4 regions of the Streptomyces sp. NPDC054786 genome follow, and region 2 is predicted to be linked to each of the others. Evidence: riboswitches for the same ligand, from Rfam matches in the RefSeq annotation. Region 2 holds a riboswitch; each other region holds the start of a gene.

Region 1 (3,580 bases), on a different contig from region 2:
TCGTGCGCGGCCGCTTCGACTCCAAGGGCCTGTCGCTGGCCGTGGCGCTCACCGGCATCCTCGCCACGATGCCGTACATCGCGCTCCAACTGGTCGGCATCCAGGCCGTCCTGGACGTGATGGGCATCGGCGGCGGCGAGCACACCAACTGGTTCGTCAAGGACCTGCCGCTGCTGATCGCCTTCGCCGTGCTGGCCGCGTACACCTACTCCTCGGGTCTGCGGGCACCGGCGCTGATCGCGTTCGTCAAGGACGGGCTGATCTACCTCGTCATCGCCGTCGCGATCATCTACATCCCGATCAAGCTGGGCGGCTTCGACGCGATCTTCGACACGGCCGGCAAGGCGCTCGCCCAGCCCGGCCCGGTCGCCGGCAAACCGCGTGGCGAGCTGATCAGCGGCCCCAACGCCCAATGGGGGTATGCGACCTTGGCGCTCGGCTCGGCGCTGGCGCTCTTCATGTACCCGCACTCGATCACCGCGACGCTGTCCTCGCGCAGCCGCAATGTGATCCGCCGCAACACCACCATCCTGCCGCTGTACTCCCTCATGCTGGGCCTGCTGGCGCTGCTCGGCTTCATGGCCATCAAGGCCGGCACGGACATCCAGGGCAACCCGCAGCTGGCCATCCCGCAGCTCTTCGAGGACATGTTCCCGAGTTGGTTCTCCGGCGTGGCGTTCGCCGCGATCGGCATCGGCGCGCTGGTGCCCGCGGCCATCATGTCCATCGCCGCGGCCAACCTCTTCACCCGCAACGTCTACAAGGACTTCCTCAAGCAGGACGCCACTCCCGAGCAGGAGCACAAGGTCGCCAAGCTGGTCTCGCTGCTGGTGAAGGTCGGCGCGCTGGTCTTCGTCCTCACCATGGACAAGACGATCGCGATCAACTTCCAGCTGCTGGGCGGCATCTGGATCCTGCAGACGATGCCGTCCCTGGTCGGCGGCCTGTTCACCCGCTGGTTCCACCGCTGGGCACTGCTGGGCGGCTGGGCGGTCGGCATGCTCTACGGCACGCTCGCGGCATATGGCGTCGCCAGTCCGACCCAGGCCCACTTCGGCGGCTCCAGCAAGGAGATCCCGGGCATCGGTGAAATCGGCTACATCGGCCTGACCGCCTTCGTCCTGAACGTCGTGGTGACGGTCGTCCTGACCATCGTCCTCAAGGCCGTCAACGCCCCCGAGGGCACCGACGCAACCAGCCCCGCCGACTACGCGGCAGACGCCGGCGACGAGGGCGTCGCCGCCGAACTGCCCCCCGCCACGGCAGGCGCACCGGCCGGCCACTGAACCACCGGCCCGCACACGGCTACGGGCCGCCACGTCCCCCGGGGCGCGGCGGCCCGTAGCCGTTTCCTGCCCCGGGGCGCGGCCCGTGACGGGCCGGCGAGCGCGGTCATGGAGCCCTCCGCTGCTGCCGCCGGACGGGACGAATTGCGTGCCGCAGGCCAGGGGGAGGCCACTGACAGGCACTGTGTGATCACTCACGACACACTAGATGTGGTGGTGCAAGTGAAGAGGCGCCACCACATGTATGCTCGACCTCGCTGTCGCCGCAGGGGAATCCGGTGGGAATCCGGAACTGTCCCGCAACGGTGTTGGAGCGGGCTCGGCCGGCCGGACAACGGCCCTGGCACGCGCCCGTGAAGTCCGAAGACCTGCCGACGGTACGCCCGCACCGCCATGGGTGCGGACGTCGATACGTCCGGGCCCCGAGGGTTGGGCCGGTGGACGCCGCGCGGTGTGCCCGCGCACCCCTGACCTTCACGGGGTGCCGCATGCCCGCGTGCGCCCGTCGCGTCCCTCTCCTCCTGGCCCCCGCCGAGTGAGGGAGAGCACCACGTGACCATCGCGTCAACGGAGCCCGCGTCAGACGCCGAGGTCGTGCCGCCCGCGGTGGCCACGCCTGCCGGTCCCGCCGACGGCGGACCGGGCGAGGACGGTCCGGGCGTCGCCCTGTTGCGCACCCTGACCGAGCTGACCGCGGACCTGACCGCGACCGACCCCGGCAAGGTGGCCGCCGCCGCGCTGCGCGGCCGGCACGCGGGCTCCGACGAGGCCGAACTGCGGTCGCTGGCCACGGACGCCGCCGCCGGTCTGATCGGTGACGAGCCGCAGTACTCCAAGCTCGCCGCGCGCCTGCTCACCCTTGCCATCGCGGAGGAGGCGGCCGGACAGGGGGCGGTCGCCTTCTCCGCCTCCGTCGAAACCGGCCACCGCGAGGGCCTGATCGCCGAGGAGACCGCGGAGCTCGTACGGACCCACACGGCCCGTCTGGACGCGCTGGTCGACAAGGCGCTGGCCGACGGTGCCGATGACCGGTTCGGCTACTTCGGACTGCGCACCCTGCACTCGCGCTACCTTCTGCGCCACCCCACCACCCGTCAGGTCATCGAGACCCCCCAGCACTTCCTGCTGCGGGTGGCCTGCGGCCTCGCCGAGGACCACAGCGAGCGCGCGCTGGACGAGGTCGCCGAGCTCTACCGCCTCACCAGCTCGCTGTCCTACCTCCCCTCCTCCCCCACCCTCTTCAACTCCGGTACCCGCCACCCGCAGATGTCGTCCTGCTATCTGCTGGACTCGCCGCTGGACGAGCTGGACTCGATCTACGACCGCTACCACCAGGTCGCGCGGCTCTCGAAGCACGCGGGCGGCATCGGCCTCTCCTACTCCCGCATCCGCGCCCGCGGTTCGCTGATCCGCGGCACCAACGGGCACTCCAACGGCATCGTGCCGTTCCTGCGCACCCTGGACGCCTCGGTCGCGGCCGTGAACCAGGGCGGCCGGCGCAAGGGCGCCGCCTGTGTCTACCTGGAGACCTGGCACGCCGACATCGAGGAGTTCCTGGAGCTGCGCGACAACACCGGTGAGGAGGCCCGCCGTACGCACAACCTGAACATCGCCCACTGGATCCCGGACGAGTTCATGCGCCGTGTGGAGGCGGACGCCGACTGGTCGCTGTTCTCGCCCTCGGACGCCCCGGAGCTGGTGGACCTGTGGGGCGACGCGTTCGACGCCGCCTACCGCAAGGCCGAGGCCGAGGGCCGGGCGCTCAAGCAGATCCCGGCCCGGGTGCTGTACTCCCGCATGATGCGCACCCTGGCGCAGACCGGCAACGGCTGGATGACGTTCAAGGACGCCGCCAACCGCACCGCCAACCAGACCGCCGAGCCCGGCAAGGTCGTGCACTCCTCCAACCTGTGCACCGAGATCCTGGAGGTGACGAACGACGGGGAGACCGCGGTCTGCAACCTGGGATCGGTGAACCTCGCGGCCCACCTGGGTGCCAACGGTGAGATGGACTGGGAGCGGCTGGACGCCACGGTCCGCACCGCCGTCACCTTCCTCGACCGTGTGGTGGACATCAACTTCTACCCGACCGAGCAGGCCGGGACCTCCAACTCCCGCTGGCGCCCGGTGGGTCTGGGCCTGATGGGCCTGCAGGACGTGTTCTTCCGGCTGCGGCTGCCCTTCGACTCGCCGGAGGCGCGGGAGCTGTCGACCCGGATCTCCGAGCGCATCATGCTCGCCGCGTACGAGGCGTCCGCCGACCTCGCCGAGCGGCACGGCCCGCACCCGGCGTG
Region 2 (3,580 bases):
CCTGGCTGCCCCTTGGGTGGCTCCTGATGCTGCATCAGCATCGCTCACCGCAACAGGAACTGATACCAGTTCTAGTTGCAGGAGTCCACGGCGCGGGCCGAATCCCAACTCCGCCGGAACGAAGGTCACTTCCCTCCGCATTGAAACCAGTTCTAGTTATAGTGAAGCCGGTACCGGGTGTATGCCACACCGAAAGGGGACCGGATGACGCCACAGGTGACCGACCACAAGGGCGGGGTGTGGAGCATCGCCGTCCCGATCCCGGACAACCCGCTCGGCCACACCCTCGTCCACCTCCTGGAGACCGACCGCGGGCCGGTGCTCATCGACACCGGCTGGGACGACCCGGACTCCTGGGACACCCTCGTCGCCGGCGTCAGTGCCTGCGGCTTCGCCCTCGCCGATCTCCACGGCGTCCTGATCACCCACCATCACCCCGACCACCACGGCCTCTCGGCCAAGGTGCGAGAGGCCTCCGGCGCCTGGATCGCGATGCACGCCGCGGATACCGACGTGGTCCGCCGCACCCGCGAGGCCGAACCGGGCCGGTGGCTCGACCACCTGACCGCCAGGCTCGCGACGGCGGGCGCACCGGACGAGCATCTGGCACCGCTGCGGGAGGCGCGCGCCCAGGGGCGGGGCCGGAAGCTGCCCGGACAGGGAGCCGCGCTGCCGGACCGCGACATCAGCCCCGGCGAGCTGCTCGATCTGCCGGGGCGCCGGGTGCGCGCCATCTGGACACCGGGGCACACCCCGGGTCATGTGTGTCTCCATCTGGAGGAGGAGCACCCGTCGGGGCAGGCCCCCGGCTTCGGCCGGCTCTTCTCCGGCGACCATCTCCTCCCCGGCATCACCCCGCACATCGGCCTGTACGAGGACCCGGAGGGCGAGGGGCGTCCCCCCGGCTCGAACGAGGGTGGGAGCGTGAGGGACCTCCACGATCGGGACCTCCACGATCCCCTGGGCGACTATCTCGACTCCCTCCAACGCGTGGGCCGGCTCGCGCCCGCCGAGGTGCTGCCCGCCCACCAGCACGCCTTCATCGACGCCGGCGGACGCGTACGCGAGCTCATCGCCCACCACGAGGCACGGCTCTCCCAGCTGAGGGCGCTGCTGCGCGAACCCCGCACTCCCTGGCAGCTGGCCATGGCCATGGAGTGGAACCGCCCCTGGGGGCAGATCCCGTACGCCTCGCGCAATATCGCCGTCTCGGAGGCCGAGGCCCATCTGCGCCGTCTGGTGAAGCAGGGGCAGGCGGAGCGGGTGCCGGGGTCCTGTCCGGTGCGGTACCAGGCGGTGTGAGGGACGGGCGGGGCCATCGGGCCATGGACCGTGGGAGGGGCCTCGACGAGGCGGCGGCCGGTTGCCGCCCGGCCCACGCCGGCCCGCGGTCGGCCCACGGCCGGATTCCGCCCGGCGCCCTCCCCGGCCCACGGCCGATTCCCGCCCGGCGCTCTCCCCCGAGCAGTTCCGGCTCGTACGGGCGAGCGAGTGGCCGGGCGGGGGCCGGTTAAGGTGTGCGGGACAACTTCATCCGTACCCGATCGGGGGAAGCCGGTGGAAATCCGGCGCTGACCCGCAACCGTGAGGACGGCCTGCCCGCACCGCGCCCCTGGCCGGGCGCGGAGGGCCGTACGAGCCGGAACACCCGAGGGGGCACGACCAAGGCTCCCGCCACCGGAACCGCCCGCCCGTGCGGACGGCCGGTGCGCGGCACCGTCGAGGTATACGGAGCTGAGCCCGGTGCCACCGCGCCCGATTCATGGATCGGCGCGCGGACGGCCGGCCGAGCGCGGCTGCGTAGCATCGCCGCGACCCGACCCGAGAGGCACCGACCCGATGGCCCCCATGGCTTCCATGGCTCACCAGGCCCCTTTGCCGCATTCCGTCGCCTTCCTGGCGCGCCGCGCCGCCACGGCGCTGGCGGCCGCGGTGGTGCTGGGCGCGGCCGCTGCCCCCGCCGCGTACGCGGACTCCCCGCCCGCATCCCCCAAGAAGCTGCCCGACGGGCTGTACGGCACCAAGGACCCGCAGTACGACGGGGTCTGGCGGCAGTCGCTCGCGCTGCTGGCCCAGGACACCGTGGGCATACGCCCCGCGGCATCCGCCGTGAAGTGGCTGGCCGGACAGCAGTGCGCCGACGGCTCGTTCACCGCCTTCCGGGCCGGGCCGGGCAAGCCCTGCGACGCCAAGACCATGCGGGACACCAACCAGACGGCCGCCGCGGTGCAGGCGCTGGCCGCGCTGGGCGGGCACGGGGGCGCCGTGCAGAAGGCCGTGAGCTGGCTGAAGTCGGTGCAGAACGACGACGGCGGCTGGAGCTCGATGGCCGGCTCGGCCAGCGACGCCAACTCCACCTCCGTGGTCATCGGCGCGCTCGCGGCGGCGGGCGAGAAGCCGCGGTCCGTGACGTCGAAGAAGGGTGGCAAGACCCCCTACGACGGGCTGCTCACCTTCCGGCTGGGCTGCGAGGCGAAGGAGGACGCGCGCGGCGCGTTCACCTTCCAGCTCAAGGGCGCGGCCCCGAACGCCGACGCCACCGCGGCCGCCGCGACCGGAGCGCTCGGCAAGGGCTTTGTCGTCGAGCCGGCCGGCAAGGGAGCAAACGCCCCCGTCAAGCCGGTGAGTTGTAAGGACGGCGAAGGCAAGAAGGCGGGCAGCAGCGATCCGGCGCAGGCCGCGGCGGGCGGCGACGGCTACCTCGTCGCGCAGCTCGACAAGAACGGACAGCATCTGCTCTCCGCGATGCCGGGCGCGGAGAAGCAGCCCGACGTCGGCAACACCGCCGACGCCGTGGTGGCGCTGGCGGCCGGCCGGCACGGCGCCGCCGCCGCGAAGCCGCTGAAGTGGCTGGAGAAGAACTCGGCGGACTGGGCCAAGCGGAACGGCCCCGCCGCGTACGCCCAGCTGGTGCTGGCCGCGCACGCCACCGGCACCGACCCGCGCTCCTTCGGCGGCACCGATCTGGTGGCCGCGCTCAACGCCACCGGCCCCGAGCCGGCCGCCGCGGCGAAGAAGGACGCCGACGGCTCCAAGGACGAGGGCGGCCTGGGCCTGCCCTGGATCATCGGCATCGGCCTCGCCATCGGTGCCGGCATCGGCTTCCTGCTGAGCAGCCGTAGGAAGAGCCGGCTCTGATGGGGCGTACCAGGATCGCCGGCGCCGTGCTGCTGGCCGGTACGGTCACCGGTCTGGCCGCCGGGCCCGCCCAGGCGCAGGAGTACCGCTACTGGTCCTTCTGGCACGGCACGGGCAGTTCCTGGGCGTACGCCACCGAGGGGCCGGCCACGCTGCGGCCGGCCGACGGTGCGGTGGAGGGCTTCCGCTTCGCCGTCAGCGCCGACTACGCCGCGGCCGGCAAGCCCCGGGCGGCCGCCGGCTTCGACGCGATCTGCCACGGCACCCCGGCGAAGGACGGCCGCAAGCGGGTCGGCATCGTCATCGATTTCGGGACCGCGGCGGACGCGCCCGGCGGCGAGCGACCGCCGAAGGCCAGGACAGAGTGTGCCCAGGTGTCCGAGGACGCCTCGGCGGGGGAGGCGCTGGCGGCGGTCGCCCGGCCGCTGCGCTATGACTCCAA
Region 3 (3,580 bases), on a different contig from region 2:
CGCAGGAGTTTGAGGTCGTGGTGGGTGCTGTCGGTTCCGGTGAGCAGCTCCTGCCAGGTGGCGGCGGCCGGTTCGACGTCGTCCAGCCGACGGCGCGCCGGGATGCCGACGACCAGGGGGGTGTAGGCGACCGGGGCGGAGTAGTGCAGGGTCGCCGGGGATCCCGTGGCGGGCATACCGCGGCGGGCCTCGTAGTAGTCGGCGGTGGATTCCGGGATCCAGATGTCGGGCTGTGGTCCGGGCCGGTGGAGTGGGTCGATGCCCTGGTCGCCCGGACGGTCCTTGCCGGTGCCGCGGGCCTCGCCCTGCCAGCGGTCGGCGGCCGCGAAGCCCTGGTCGACCTGGTCCTTGGCGGCGGAGTAGACGGTGATCTGGGCGCGCCGGCAGCCGTCGGGGAGGTCGCCCTCGCCGCTGAGGGGCCGGGTGTTGGCCTCGGACATCTCGTAGTCGAAGGCCGCCTGGCGCAGCGCGGGTTCGGCCTCGGGGGCGGTGAGCAGCCGCAGTTCGAGGGCGGGCGGGCAGGGCGCTTCGCCGTTCGGGAGATTGAGCAGGACGACGCCCGTGGTGGCCGGTACGAAGATGATCGCCAGGATCAGCAGAAATCTGAACCAGTGCCGGAAGTACGACTTCAGCCAGCGGCGTAAGCGGATCCGCAGCGGGGTCGGGGGGCGGGTCTCGGGGGTGGCGAAGGACAGGACGACGTCGTCGACGGTGTTCTGCTTCGCCGAGCGCGGCTCCCAGACGTCGCCCATCGGGGTCAGCTCACCGGCCAGTTGTTCGCGCAGTTCCCGGACGAGGTCTTCGAAGGTGACGAACCGCTTGCCGGGGATGCCCCGTTCCAGGATCTGCACCAGGGCACGGTTGAAGACGCTGCCTCCGGTGGGTTCCTCGCCGCTGAAGATACGGCGGTTGGGCTGCGCGGCCATCAGCAGCGAGGTGGGTTTGCGGCAGGCGTAGAAGGCTTCGCTCGCGTTGCCGGCGTAACAGCACTCCAGGACGACCACGATCCGGTCGGCCCGCGCGTTGTCCACATAGGACAGCACCGTGTCCTGCCAGGAGACGGTCTTGTGGCGCCGTTCCGAGGCGCCGACCATGAGTTGCAGATTGCCGCCGTCGCGGCCCACCCGGCCGTGGCCGGAGAAGTACACCAGCAGCAGGCCGCGCGCCTCCTGGGTGACCGCGTCCAGCGCCTGTTCCACCTCCCAGGGCTCCTGGGGCCGGCAGGTGATGACCTCGCCCTTGGTGAACAGATCGGTGCCGGGGGCGAGCAGGGCCTGCTCCAGTTTCCGGGCGTTGTCCTTCACCGCGGGCAGCGGGCGCAGCGTGCGGTAGTCGTCGACACAGATCAGCAGCGCCCGGTTGACCTTGCCCCGTGCGTCGTATTCGGACATCCGGCTCAGTCCCCTGCGGTGCTGCCGCTCTCGTCCGCCGGGCTGCCGGGATCGGGGCGTTCGGGGGCCACGGCGCCCGGCCCCGCGTCGCCGAGCGCGTGCAGGTCCCCGTCGCCGCCCCCGACCGCGACGGCGGGCCGTTCGCCGGTGTCGCGTTCCTCCCGGCGCCGTCGCAGCCACTCCTGCAGGGCGATGCTGAGACTTTTGGTGACTTCGGCGGCGACGGCGCCGACGATGACCAGGATCAGATCGTCGACACCGAGGGCCATGTCGCGGGGGCCGTCGTCGCTCTCGTCCGCCGGCCGTGGCCGCAGCTCCCAGTCGTGCCGGCGCCGGTCCAGCCACGGCTCGCGCTCCAGCCACGCCTTGAGGTCCTCGATGTCCTGTTCAGGATTGTTCGTGCCCGTGATCCTGATGCGGATCTCGTGGCGGTCAGCGCGCTGCGTCATCCCCCGGCCCCCTTCCGGCGGCCCCATCGCCGCCGTGCACCAGATAGTGACGTGAGATCAGGGGCGCAGGCAACCGTCTGTGACACGACTGCCACGCTGTGGCGTGCACCACAGGGCGTGCCACAGGGCAGCGTCGCAGGTCAAGGGTGAGTTGACGGGCATTCGCGGGGCGTGGTGGACTGCCGGAGCCATTCGGCGACAGATGAGGAAGTCCGGTGAGAATCCGGCGCGGTCCCGCCACTGTCACCGGGGAGCGTTCCTCCAGCGAAGGCCACGGTCCGCCTCGCGTACGTCCGATGACGTACGCAGGGACTGGAAGGCCGGAGGACTCGCCGATCCGGGAGCCAGGAGACTCTTGTCGCCGTCACGTCGAGCCAGGGCGCGGACCCTGAGTGAGGACATACCGCCATGCCCGGCCGCCCTTCGAGATCTCCACTGCCCGCTGCCGCAGGGCCCCTTCGGCACGCCAGGGCGGCGGTCTGATCCGATGCGCGGCGAACACGCGGGATATGCGTGCGGCGCGGCCCTCGGCTTCCTCGGTGACCTGATCGCGGCGGACCCGCGGCGCGGCCATCCGGTGGCCGCCTTCGGCCGGGCCGCGGGCGCCGTCGAGCGCCGACTGTGGCGCGATCACCGCGGATACGGGGCGGCTCACGCCGTGCTGTGTGCGGGCGGTGCCGCCGCCGGTGCCGCGCTGCTGCAGCGCGCGGTACGGGCCGCCGCCCCGGCTCCGCTGCGCGGCGGAGCCCGGATCGCGCTGACCGCGGCGACGGTCTGGGCCGTGCTGGGCGGCACCTCGCTCGGCCGCGAGGCCCGCGCCGTCGGCGGTGCGCTGACGGCGGGCGACCTGGACGTGGCGCGGGAGCGGCTGCCGCATCTGTGCGGGCGCGATCCACAGGCGCTGGACGGGCCCCAGATGGCCCGCGCGGTGGTGGAGTCGGTCGCCGAGAACACCTCGGATGCCGTGGTGGGCGCCCTGGTCTGGGGCGCGCTGGGCGGGGTGCCCGGCCTGGTGGCGTTCCGGGCGGTGAACACCCTGGACGCGATGGTGGGGCACAAGTCGCCGCGCCACCGCCGCTTCGGCTGGGCCTCGGCCCGGCTCGACGACCTCGCCGGCTGGCCCGGCTCCCGGCTGACCGCCGCGCTCACCGTGCTCGCGGGCCCCGACCGGCGCGGTGCGCTGCGGGCCTGGCGGGCGGACGGCGGCGCGCACCCGAGCCCCAACGCGGGCCCCGTGGAGGCCTCGTTCGCGGGCGCGCTGGGTGTCCGGCTGGGCGGCACGCTGGCGTACGGCGGGCGGGTGGAACACCGTCCGGTGCTCAACGACGGGGCGCCGCCGGTCGCGGTGCCCGACATCGACCGGGCCGTGCGGCTCTCGCGCCGGGTGAGCGTGCTGGCGCTGGTGACGACGGTGGCGGCGCGGCCGGCGGCCGGCGCGCTACGGCGGGCCCTGTTGCGCCCCACCCGCCCGGCCGCAGGCGCAGTGACGCGCAGGGCCGCACGTGCGGTGGCGCGTACGGCTCACGACAGCCGGGGTCCCGGCGCATGAGGAGGACCCGGTGAACGGGCGGTTGAAGGCATCCGGTGGAGCCGTCGGCGGTGGCCTGTTGGTGGCCGGTACGACGTCCGACGCCGGCAAGAGCGTGGTGACGGCGGGCATCTGCCGCTGGCTGGCCCGCCAGGGCGTGCGGGTGGCGCCGTTCAAGGCGCAGAACATGTCGCTGAATTCGTTCGTCACGC
Region 4 (3,580 bases), on a different contig from region 2:
AGTGCGAGGCGGCGGAGCTCAGGCAGCGGCTGGCCGACCTGTCCGCCGAGGACGTCCGTACCGCGCTGCGTGTACTGGACCGGCTCGGCGAGGAGTTCCGCCACCTGGCGAACGGCTCACACATGACACCGGAGGAAAGCGGCAGTCACGGCAGTTACGGCAGCGGCGGCAATAGCGACGACAATGGCATCACGCCCAGTTCATCGCATCCGGCACACAAAGGACGGCCCGCAAGATGACCCGACGAATCACCGCCTGGTCCGAGATCGACAACGGGCTCGTGCCGATCGACGACGGTGAGCTGTTCTACGAGACGGCCGGCTCGGGCCCCGCGGTGGTGCTGCTCCACGGCGGCATGCTCGACCAGCACATGTGGGACGAGCAGTTCGCCTGGCTGGTGAACTCCGGCCTGCGCGCGATCCGTTACGACTTCCGCGGCCACGGCCTGTCCTCCACCGTGGCCGGGGACTACGCCAACCACGACGACCTGTGTGCCCTGCTCGACGCGCTCGATGTCCCCGGCGCCGTCCTCGTCGGCCTCTCCCATGGTGCGCGGGTCGCACTCGACACCGCCATAGCCCGCCCGGAGCGGGTGACGGCCCTCGCGCTGGCCTCCCCCGGCATCAGTGGCCGCGCCTTCACCGACCCCTTCCTCCTGGAGCACATCAAGGCGCAGGTGGCGGCGATCGGCACACCGGACGGCGCGGAACGGTATGTCGAGCACTTCCTGCGGATGTGGGTGGACGGACCGCATCGCGAACCGTCCGCGGTGCACCCGGGATTCCGCGAGCGGATGCGCGCCTCGGCCGAGGCCAATGTGGAGGTGCATGCCGAGGGCGTGGGTGCCGGTATGCCCCTTGAGGTCGGCGCCGCGGACCGCCTGGCCGAGATCCGGGTGCCGACGGTCGTGTTCGACGGCGACCTCGACAGCAGTGACATCTCCGCCAATGCCCATGCGATAGCGCTGACCGTTCCCGGCGCCCGAAGAGTCCGGATACCGGGGGCGGCCCATATGGTCAATCTGGAGAACACCGCGCTCTTCGACCGCGAACTCCACACCTTCCTCTCATCCCTGGACCACTGACCCACCGCGGACCACGGCCCCTGGGACCACCGGCTCCGAGGGCGGCCGAGGTGGCAACGACCGCCCCGTGGAACGGCCGGCCGCGTCCGGCGAGTACTCCCTCCCGGGCCACGGGCAAGCCCCGTGCACCTCACCCCTCCCTGGTGGCAGTTAGAGTGACCGGGCCGTGGTGTTCGGGAAGCCGGTGACGGACCTTGTGGTCCCAGACCGGAGCGGCCCTCGCCACTGTGATCGGGGAGTTTCCGCCCCTTCCGCAGGCGCACGGCGCGCCTGCGGCGCCACTGGCCGCGGCCGGGAAGGCGGGGGCGGGCGCGCGCACCCGTAAGCCAGGAGACCGGCCACGGCATCTCACGAACTGATCCACGAGGTGCTGGAGCGTAACCGCCGGATGGTCCTGTCCACCGATACCCGTCCCACCCCTGCCTCCGCCGCCTTCCGCTGGCGCCGGCAGGACACCGTCCGCACCGCGGGCCTGATGGCCGTCATAGCCGGTCTGCACCTCATCGCCTTCGGCGTGCTCTTCCTCCTCGTGGTGCCCCATCACTACGCGGTGGGCAGCCAGGTCTTCGGGGTGGGGCTCGGTATCACCGCGTACACCCTCGGTATGCGGCACGCCTTCGACGCCGACCACATCGCCGCGATCGACAACACCACCCGCAAGCTGATGGCCGACGGCAAGCGGCCCGTCTCGGTCGGCTTCTGGTTCGCCCTCGGCCACTCCAGCGTGGTCGTCGCGATGGCGGCCCTGGTGGCGGGCGGCGCCCAGCTCGCGGGCACCCTGCTCAACGACGAGTCCCGTACGCACCAGATCCTGGGCACGGTCGGCACCACGATCTCGGGGACCTTTCTCTACCTCATCGCCGCCCTCAACCTGATCGCGCTGGCGGGGATCTGGCGGGTCTTCCGCGGTATGCGCAACGGCCACTACGACGAGGCCGAGCTGGAGCAGCGCCTCGATGCACGCGGCTTCATGAACCGCTTCCTGGGACGGTTCACCCGCTCGATCTCCCGCCCCGGCCAGATGTTCCCGCTCGGCTTCGTCTTCGGGCTCGGCTTCGACACCGCGACCGAAGTGACCCTGATGGTGATGGCCGGCAGCGGCGCCGCGGCCGGCCTGCCCTGGTACGCCGTGCTGTGCCTGCCGCTGCTCTTCGCCGCCGGGATGAGCCTGTTCGACACCCTCGACGGCACCTTCATGAACTTCGCCTACCAGTGGGCGTTCTCCAACCCGGTGCGCAAGGTCTACTACAACCTCACCATCACCGGCCTGTCGATCGCCGTCGCCTTCTTCATCGGCACGATCGAGCTGGTGACCGTGCTGCACGAGAAGCTCGCCCTCAACGACCCGCTGACCGGCTGGATTTCCGGCCTCGACCTCGGCAACGCGGGCTTCCTCATCGTCGGCCTGTTCGTGGTGGTGTGGGCCGCGGCGCTGGCGTACTGGCGACTGGCCGGCGTCGAAAAGCGCTGGGCGGAGCGGGCGGAGCGAACGACGTCGGCGCAGCGGGCGGGGGCGGCGGAGCAGGCCGCGCCGGGCTCCTGAGGCGCGTCAGCCGCACCCGCCCCGTACGCCCCCGGCGCCCGTATCGGCGCCGGGCCACAGCCGCCCTTTCATGTGGCCGAACCGGCCGCCGAACCCGTCACCAGATCCGGCCCCCAGCGCTCCAGCGCCGCCGCCAGATCGAGTGGCAGCAGCCGCTCCGGCTGGTCCGAACCCGGCCAGTCCTCCCGCGGGACCCGCCACATCACCTCGAACTCATTGCCGTCCGGGTCCTTGGCGTACAGCGACTTGGCGACGAGGTGATCACTCGACCCCACCAGCGCGCCCCGCTCGACGAGCTGCGCATGGGCCGCGACCAGCTCACCGAGCGTGCCGATTTCCCAGGCCAGGTGGTAGAGCCCGACCCGCCCGGCCTCGGGCCCCGGCGCATCCGGCCCCACCGCGAACAGCGCCAGATCATGATCATTGAGTGAGCCGGGAGCGCTGAGGAACGCGGCCCTTCCCGGAACCTCGATCCCCACCGCGAGCCCGAGGGCCTCGGTGTAGAAGGCGACCGACCGCGCCACATCACGGACGTAGAGCACCGCGTGGTTCAGACGTCGTACGGACATGCAGCCTGCTCTCCGATCTCCTGCCACGACACCGCCGGGGCCGTGCCCTCCCCCACTCCTGATCTACCCCGCCCGCCCCGACGCTGCCCGGATTCCGCCGGCCTGGATCCGGCCGTTTTCGGCCCGGGTGCCCGAAGTGCGGGGAGCGGCTCACTTCCGGGTCACTTCCGGACCAGCAGAACCGCGCCCGCCAGCACCACACTCAGCACCAGCGCGGCCACCCCGTGGACCGGCCGGTGTGCGCGCAGGCCCGGCAGGAGACGGTCGATGGCGTAGCGGCCGGGCCCGGTCAGCGCCAGGGCCGCGGCACCCGCGGTCAGCAGCAGCTCGTACTCGACGCCCTTGGGCGCGAAGAAGCCGCCGCCCCACTTCACGGCAAGGGCA

What was found. A riboswitch is a leader RNA that binds a small molecule or an ion and turns the genes downstream of it on or off. The one in region 2 is predicted to bind cobalamin.
Region 1: linked by a shared signal. The riboswitch ahead of ACWGI6_RS12055 (ribonucleoside-diphosphate reductase subunit alpha) and the one ahead of ACWGI6_RS26610 (prenyltransferase/squalene oxidase repeat-containing protein) in region 2 are both predicted to bind cobalamin.
Region 3: linked by a shared signal. The riboswitch ahead of ACWGI6_RS25895 (cobalamin biosynthesis protein) and the one ahead of ACWGI6_RS26610 (prenyltransferase/squalene oxidase repeat-containing protein) in region 2 are both predicted to bind cobalamin.
Region 4: linked by a shared signal. The riboswitch ahead of ACWGI6_RS06990 (HoxN/HupN/NixA family nickel/cobalt transporter) and the one ahead of ACWGI6_RS26610 (prenyltransferase/squalene oxidase repeat-containing protein) in region 2 are both predicted to bind cobalamin.

Annotation. Positions count from the first base shown of each region.
Region 1 covers NZ_JBSHAW010000011.1:131,943-135,522, reverse strand. The annotation lists gene mctP (monocarboxylate uptake permease MctP) at 1-1,286, shown strand, start outside; cobalamin riboswitch at 1,525-1,676, shown strand; gene ACWGI6_RS12055 (ribonucleoside-diphosphate reductase subunit alpha) at 1,839-3,580, shown strand, end outside.
Region 2 covers NZ_JBSHAW010000034.1:10,305-13,884, reverse strand. The annotation lists gene ACWGI6_RS26615 (MBL fold metallo-hydrolase) at 205-1,302, shown strand; cobalamin riboswitch at 1,511-1,670, shown strand; gene ACWGI6_RS26610 (prenyltransferase/squalene oxidase repeat-containing protein) at 1,840-3,138, shown strand; gene ACWGI6_RS26605 (SCO2322 family protein) at 3,138-3,580, shown strand, end outside.
Region 3 covers NZ_JBSHAW010000032.1:64,754-68,333, reverse strand. The annotation lists gene ACWGI6_RS25905 (caspase family protein) at 1-1,391, opposite strand, end outside; gene ACWGI6_RS25900 (hypothetical protein) at 1,397-1,840, opposite strand; cobalamin riboswitch at 2,045-2,195, shown strand; gene ACWGI6_RS25895 (cobalamin biosynthesis protein) at 2,328-3,389, shown strand; gene ACWGI6_RS25890 (cobyric acid synthase) at 3,400-3,580, shown strand, end outside.
Region 4 covers NZ_JBSHAW010000006.1:27,680-31,259, forward strand. The annotation lists gene ACWGI6_RS06980 (MarR family winged helix-turn-helix transcriptional regulator) at 1-239, shown strand, start outside; gene ACWGI6_RS06985 (alpha/beta fold hydrolase) at 236-1,084, shown strand; cobalamin riboswitch at 1,235-1,441, shown strand; gene ACWGI6_RS06990 (HoxN/HupN/NixA family nickel/cobalt transporter) at 1,440-2,627, shown strand; gene ACWGI6_RS06995 (VOC family protein) at 2,696-3,196, opposite strand; gene ACWGI6_RS07000 (DoxX family protein) at 3,358-3,580, opposite strand, start outside.